DNA from 3 places in the Blautia sp. JLR.GB0024 genome. Region 1 is predicted to be linked to each of the others. Evidence: a T-box and tRNA genes for the amino acid it is inferred to sense, from the RefSeq annotation. Region 1 holds a T-box; the other regions hold tRNA genes.
What was found. The T-box of region 1 lies ahead of V8Q34_RS23875 (valine--tRNA ligase). A T-box ahead of a tRNA ligase gene usually reads a tRNA of that ligase, here a tRNA-Val.
Positions count from the first base shown of each region.

Region 2: it has a tRNA-Val gene. The T-box ahead of V8Q34_RS23875 (valine--tRNA ligase) is inferred to sense a tRNA for this amino acid. The anticodon was not compared.
Region 3: it has a tRNA-Val gene. The T-box ahead of V8Q34_RS23875 (valine--tRNA ligase) is inferred to sense a tRNA for this amino acid. The anticodon was not compared.

Region 1 covers NZ_JBANBF010000017.1:43,896-46,160, forward strand. Annotated here, with positions in the region: gene V8Q34_RS23875 (valine--tRNA ligase) at 1-1,074, opposite strand, end outside; T-box leader at 1,196-1,420, opposite strand; cobalamin riboswitch at 1,736-1,927, opposite strand; gene V8Q34_RS23880 (small, acid-soluble spore protein, alpha/beta type) at 1,992-2,198, opposite strand.
Region 2 covers NZ_JBANBF010000003.1:522,798-525,062, forward strand. Annotated here, with positions in the region: gene V8Q34_RS10565 (BCCT family transporter) at 1-542, shown strand, start outside; tRNA gene V8Q34_RS10570 (tRNA-Met) at 592-665, opposite strand; tRNA gene V8Q34_RS10575 (tRNA-Val) at 698-770, opposite strand; tRNA gene V8Q34_RS10580 (tRNA-Met) at 809-882, opposite strand; tRNA gene V8Q34_RS10585 (tRNA-Val) at 914-986, opposite strand; gene V8Q34_RS10590 (M20/M25/M40 family metallo-hydrolase) at 1,254-2,265, opposite strand, start outside.
Region 3 covers NZ_JBANBF010000003.1:350,028-352,292, reverse strand. Annotated here, with positions in the region: gene V8Q34_RS09780 (conjugal transfer protein) at 1-305, shown strand, start outside; gene V8Q34_RS09775 (hypothetical protein) at 420-1,142, shown strand; tRNA gene V8Q34_RS09770 (tRNA-Val) at 1,256-1,329, shown strand; tRNA gene V8Q34_RS09765 (tRNA-Ala) at 1,340-1,412, shown strand; gene V8Q34_RS09760 (hypothetical protein) at 1,578-1,793, shown strand; gene V8Q34_RS09755 (DUF3791 domain-containing protein) at 2,046-2,264, shown strand; gene V8Q34_RS09750 (DUF3990 domain-containing protein) at 2,261-2,265, shown strand, end outside.

The DNA of each region.
Region 1 (2,265 bases):
GATCATTGGCTCCACTGTAGTGCCGCAGCGGTCATGGGTTCCCACACTGTGGGAATGAGGCACTACCTTTACCAGCAGCCCCTGCTCCTCCAGGTCTCTGACCATGGCTTTTCTGGCCTCATAGCGGTCCATTCCTGCATATTTGCCGCCCAGCTCATTGATGGTGGCATCGTCGTTCATGATATTGATTTCCGGCAGGTTATGGCGTTTTCCCACTTCAAAGTCATTGGGGTCGTGTGCCGGTGTGATCTTCACGCATCCGGTACCAAACTCCTTGTCTACATATTCATCTGCCACAACCGGAATTTCCCTGTCAGTGAGCGGCAGCTTCAGCATTTTTCCAACCAGGTCTTTGTATCTCTCATCCTCCGGATTGACAGCAACAGCCGTATCACCCAGGAGTGTCTCAGGACGTGTGGTAGCAATCTCCACATAACGGCCATCTTCGCCTGCGATGGGATAATTGATGTGCCAGAAAAATCCGTCCTGGTCCTCATGCTCTACCTCTGCGTCGGAGATGGATGTCTGGCATACCGGACACCAGTTGATAATACGGGATCCTTTGTAGATGTAACCTTTTTCGTATAATTTAATGAAAACTTCCTGTACAGCCTCGGAACAGCCCTCATCCATGGTGAAACGTTCTCTGTCCCAGTCAGCGGAGGCGCCCAGCTTTTTCAACTGGTTGATGATCTTGCCGCCGTATTCCTCTTTCCACTCCCAGGCGTGTTTCAGGAATGCTTCCCTTCCGATCTCGTTCTTGTCAATGCCCTGTTCTTTCAGCTTCTCAATAACTTTGACCTCTGTGGCAATGGCTGCGTGGTCCGTGCCCGGCTGCCACAGTGCTTCGTATCCCTGCATTCTCTTGAATCGGATGAGGATATCCTGCATGGTCTCATCCAGTGCGTGTCCCATATGAAGCTGTCCTGTTACATTGGGCGGGGGCATCACAATGGTAAATGGTTTTTTATCTCTGTTTACTTCGGCGTGGAAATATTTGTTGTCCAGCCATTTCTGGTAAATTCTGTCTTCCAGTCCCTTGGGGTCATAAGTTTTGGCAAGTTCCTTGCTCATAATCTCCTCCTTAAAATGAAATGGAATCCCGCGTGCAGCCATCTTCCTTTTGTATGCATAGAGTATCCTGCCCGGCAGACGTTTTGTGTTACAATAAAAAACGCCCTCTACAGAATAAACTGTAAAGGGCGAAATCTTCCGCGGTACCACCTTTTTTTCTCACTCATGTCCGTTAACGCAGACTACGCGTGAAGGCCTACTCCTGATTCATCCTTTACAAACCACTCTGTTCAGCCCTCCGGTTCAAAAGCTACCTTCCATCCGTTCCTCTGAAACGACCTTGCAGCCGGTGGGTCGTTCTCTCTGCCAGTTTCCGGGATGTACTCCTCTTTCTCATCACCTTTTCATACGTCCCATCATAATCACATTGTTCTCTTTTGTCAAGTGAATAAATTGTGAAGAAATAAAAATAAGCCCGTATCTGCGGACTTATTCCTCATTTGTTCGTAATACACGCTATCCTATGCGGGATATTATCCCTCTGATTTCATCCCGGTTCCTTCTATATAAAAGGGTGCGGTTACACCGGGAATAAAAATCAGAGGAATCCCAGCCGTTTAATCTGGTGCATAATTCTATAAATTCAGGTTTCGGCCTTTCGGCATTCCATAATAAGAATCTCACATGGAAGATTCAGGTTCTAAACTTTGCACGGAAGTTCTCACCCTACTGCCATCAAGCAGGTTTCCTGGCTCATGGTTCATCGCTTAGCCGCCTTCTCACACTTTCATGCAATGGCATTTTGGCTTCGCTTCCCATTTACAGTGACCGCATCGCTCAGGATTTGCACCTGATTCCCTTTTCACCAGCACTGTGCGGCCAGTGCGGATGCACTTGATCGTTTTATGGAATTATACATATTTATGTTACCATTCTGCAAAGGTTCAGTCAACCCCCATTTACAATACGGACCGCTTTTACGATACACCGTCCGTCTTCTTGCTCTCCCGTCTTCTTCTTGTCATAATGCCGCCGATTCGTCCGGTCTCCTTGGCAGAAAGGCTCTTCCAGCCCGACTCCAGAACCTGATCAAGCAGTCCCAGTTCCTCTGCGATTTCATATTTCAGCATCTCCTCACGGGGGATCTTATTTAAGTCAATCTTCTCATCGTTTTTCTTGTTCATGAAAAGTCACACTCCTTCATAAATAATTAAAGTCTCTTTCAAGTATGACCTGTTCTTTTCATTTTAA
Region 2 (2,265 bases), on a different contig from region 1:
TTGGTAAAATCGCATATGGGCGGAGGATTAAGGATTTAGTAGCCATGAATCTGTTCTCCACGTCTGTATTCAGTATCCTGTGGTTTTCCATTATGTCCGGTTCCACCATCCATTTTACCCTGAACCGGTCAAATGGCGGAATGGTTGAAGCGTTTGAATCCGGAATTGAAAACACGATCTATCAGCTTTTTGAAAACATGCCCTTTACCGGCCTGCTGGTTTTTATTTTCCTCATCGCTGTATTTCTTTCCTTTGTAACTGCAGCCGACTCCACTGTCATTGCGATTTCCGACCTGTCCACCCATGGCCTGGATCATGAAGGTGCTGAATCTCCCAGCTGGATCAAAATACTCTGGGCGGGGGAAATCGCACTGATTACACTTATTATGATGAATGTGGGCAGCGGTGTCGACGGACTGAAAATGATATCCAATATCGGGGGGCTTCCCGCAGCAGTTTTCCTGCTGTTTGTCATGATAAGTGCAATAAAACTTATGTTTACACCCCATATGTATCAGGATAAAAAGGAACCTCCGGCATAAAAACACGAAAAGCCCTTGCGGAATTTCTTCCGCAAGGGCTTTCTTATAGTAGCGAGAGGGGGACTTGAACCCTCGACACTACGGGTATGAACCGTATGCTCTAGCCAGCTGAGCTATCTCGCCATCTGTTATCCTTCTGCTTTTTGGCAAAAGAATGGGACCTATAGGGCTCGAACCTATGACCCTCTGCTTGTAAGGCAGATGCTCTCCCAGCTGAGCTAAGATCCCAAGACTTTTATTTGATTGTATGCTGCTTGTACAGCAAGTAGCGAGAGGGGGACTTGAACCCTCGACACTACGGGTATGAACCGTATGCTCTAGCCAGCTGAGCTATCTCGCCATCTGTTATCCTTCTGCTTTTGGCAAAAGAATGGGACCTATAGGGCTCGAACCTATGACCCTCTGCTTGTAAGGCAGATGCTCTCCCAGCTGAGCTAAGATCCCATTTATTTAGCAGTGTTTGCCATCGCTTGACTGCTTTGCTATTATAACCTTAAATTGTGTCAATTGTCAATACCTTTTTTCAAAATTTTACAAAAATCCTTATCATTCCGCCTTGCACTAAAAACGAACACAAGACAGCCTTGATTTTAGGGCCGGAATAAATATAAAGCTTACATAATTTATTTATTCCGGCCTCTATGAAATCATTACATGTTGTAAGTGTTTCTCTTATTTTCTGAAGGTTTCTGGCAATTAATAGGTAGCCTTTTACAGATTTCTGTATTTTCTGTGGTCCTCTTTTATCCTCTCCATCACTTCCGGCTCCGATGCCAGCTTATATCCCAGTCCGGCTATGATATACGCGCCGTCTCTCAGGACTTCTGCGGCTGCTTCTGTGTGGAGAAGTCTCTCAAATTCCCTGTCGTGGATCACGATGTCCTTCCGGCTGCCGGTAATGTCGATCATGGGATGGAACACGGGAATCTTAAGATTTACATTTTCCAGATCCGTGGAACCTCCGGGACCTTTTGATCTCACGGTCACTCTTTTGGTATCCGAAAACAGTTTCTGCATGATTTCGTCCATATAATCATTCCAGTAGATTTCCCCGTAGTCCGGATACCGCTGGCTCCACTCCACAGTCGTTCCTGCAGCCATGGCTGCGCCTTTTGCGCAGGTCTCTGAGATTCTGTTGAGCTTCCACAGATTTTCAATAGTGGCTGCCCTGTAATAATAATCCAGACACACCTCATCCGGGACAATATTAGGAGCTGCCCCTCCTTTTGCCACAATGCCGTGGAACTGGCAGTCCTTTGTGATATGCTGCCGCCACATATCCATGGCCTCCATAAAAAGACGGGCCGCGTTCAGGGCATTCAGCCCCTCCTCCGGACACGCGGAGGCATGGGCTGCTTTTCCGCGGAAGGTAAAGTATCTGTCATTGGAGGCCAGTACCTGAAAATAGGTGACATTCTCATTGTTGAGATGCACCATGGCCGCATACTGATAGCCGTCAAAGCCCCCGTTCTCTGTCATATAACATTTTCCGCCTACAAATTCCTCACCGGGCGTGCCGATCAGATCAATCCTCACCGGCAGGTCAGGATATGCCTCCCGCAGGGCAAGCGCTCCCAGTATACTGACGGCACAGCTATAGGAGTGTCCGCAGGCGTGCCCCACCTCAGGCAGGGCATCATATTCGCACAGAAATGCCGCCTTTGGCCCCTGAAACTCCTTCTTCTCTTTGTCCACAGCCAGGAACGAATGAGGCATCCCTGCA
Region 3 (2,265 bases), on a different contig from region 1:
AACCAGGTATCGGTTATAAATACGAACAGAAGGAATTTTCGCTGATTACAAATTATTCCGTACTGAGTCCGGAAACTACAAAGCCATATATTGTTTCGGGCGATACAAGATATGAAGCTGCTAAAGAATTACTGGAAGCATATGATAAAAAATTTTCGGTTTCTGACGCATGCAAAGTATTAAAATCGGTATGTCAAAAGGGGCTTTGGGCAACAAGGGTTTCATTTGTATATTCTGCGCTTCAAAATAAAGTTTATTATGTATTGAATAATGATTTTGATAACATATCGGAGTTTCAATTGTAGTACAGATTTTGCCGTTTACATACAGAGCCATGTATTCCTTGTTTATCATCAGGCTGTGTGATATGATTATATTTGTTACAGCTATCTGAATATATGAAATATAAGGTAATTATAATGAAAAAACGAACAATAAAAAAAATCTATTTACTCTGTTTATGCATTTTTTGTGTGACTGCATTTTCTGCTTGTGCAGGAGAAAAGGATGCATTAATATCTGCGGGCGGGGAAGGCCAGAAAAAGATACATGATGATATTGCAGTCGGAAACATTCGCTGTGTTAATATAAGCGGCAATGCCAGATCCATTGTTATAAAACAGAGTGACAGTAACCGCTTTGAATTTATTAACGCGGATTTAGATACTGATAATAAGTATGAAATCAGTTGTGAAGAAAAGGATAACAGCCTTAATGTTTGTGTGATGATGGATAACGCGGATTCGAGTAACAACATCCTGGGTTCTATTGTTATTTGTATACCCTCAAAAGAATTAGAAAAAATTGAAACTACCGGTGAATTTAATCAGATTCATCTCAATACCTTGAATTCAGACGTATGGATTCAGGCAAACAGGGATTCCGCAGTAGTGCTTGATTTAATGGCTGATCAACTGGATCACAATATTATGCTGGATGGTTTGGAGTCAAATACATTTCGGAATGTTTCTGTTTATTTCGACAAATTACCTGATAATATCAAGATGGAGTTTAACACGATTCCAAACAGCGCGGTTAATGTTCCGGAGGATCTGTTCAAAGAGAAGAAACTGGAACGCGGTTCGGGAGAACCTATGATAAGTATTAATAACGCAGATGCAATAGATTTTTATATCGAGTAAAGTCATATTTATCCCGGCTGTCTCACTGCTGTCATTTATATACAACCAATTTACAACCAATCTTCCGGAAATTCTCTTGCATTTCCCGGATAAAGTGCTATAATATTCCATATGGAAGCATAGCTCAGCTGGGATGAGCGTTCGCCTCACACGCGAAAGGTCAGGAGTTCGAGCCTCCTTGCTTCCATTCTTTTTTTGGGGATATAGCTCAGCTGGGAGAGCGATACGTTCGCAACGTATAGGTCACGGGTTCGAATCCCGCTATCTCCATGTATTTCATTTATCACATCCCATAAAAGAGCAGGAAACGGCTGCTTTTCATAAAAACTTTAGTATTTTCATACAAATATCACCAACCCTTCACATTTTTTCCAAATAATGGTCATAATTACCATGTATACTCTTATTATAAAAAGAGTAAAGGAGGCTTCATACATGATAGGAACTTTAATGAATCATGGCTGCACCTGTGTTCTCAAAGAGAAAGGCGGCAGTAAAAAGATACCCGTTCATCCGGAACAATATGTGTATGTGCAGGTCTCCAATGCGTGGATACCTGCCATACTGAAATATTCCGGTGAACGGCAGAACTGGTATTTTGAATACCTGCCCAAGCTGCCGGTAAACGGCTGCAGGGTTATGACAAAATAAAACAAAATACATGAGGATAACCGGGAGGCTGACAAGGCGTCCCTCAATAAAGAAGTATTGTTCCGGCAGGCGGCATAGTCAATTTCGGCTATGCCGTTTTGCCGTTTGTTTTGCTGACAGCTTGACTTTATACGGTAAATGCAGGAGGATTTTCGGAGGATTGATTTGTATGTTGCAGTTTTTTATAGTATAATTTTAGTTATAGAACTGAACAGCAGCATATTTGTAAAATCGGAAGCGGGGTTATTGGCAATGAATGATAAGGAATTGGAATTTTCTGTATTCTGCATCGAGAGTGTAGCTGAAAGGCTTGGATGCAAAGGAGAAAGAGTATATGAGCTTCTGACAGAAAAAAGCAGTATTTTAAAAGAATATATTATTCCTAATTATGAAGTTCTGCATACGCTGGGTAAAGAATATATAGTGGATGATATTATCGCTTATATGCAGCAGGAAGGGGTGGTGGGATGAT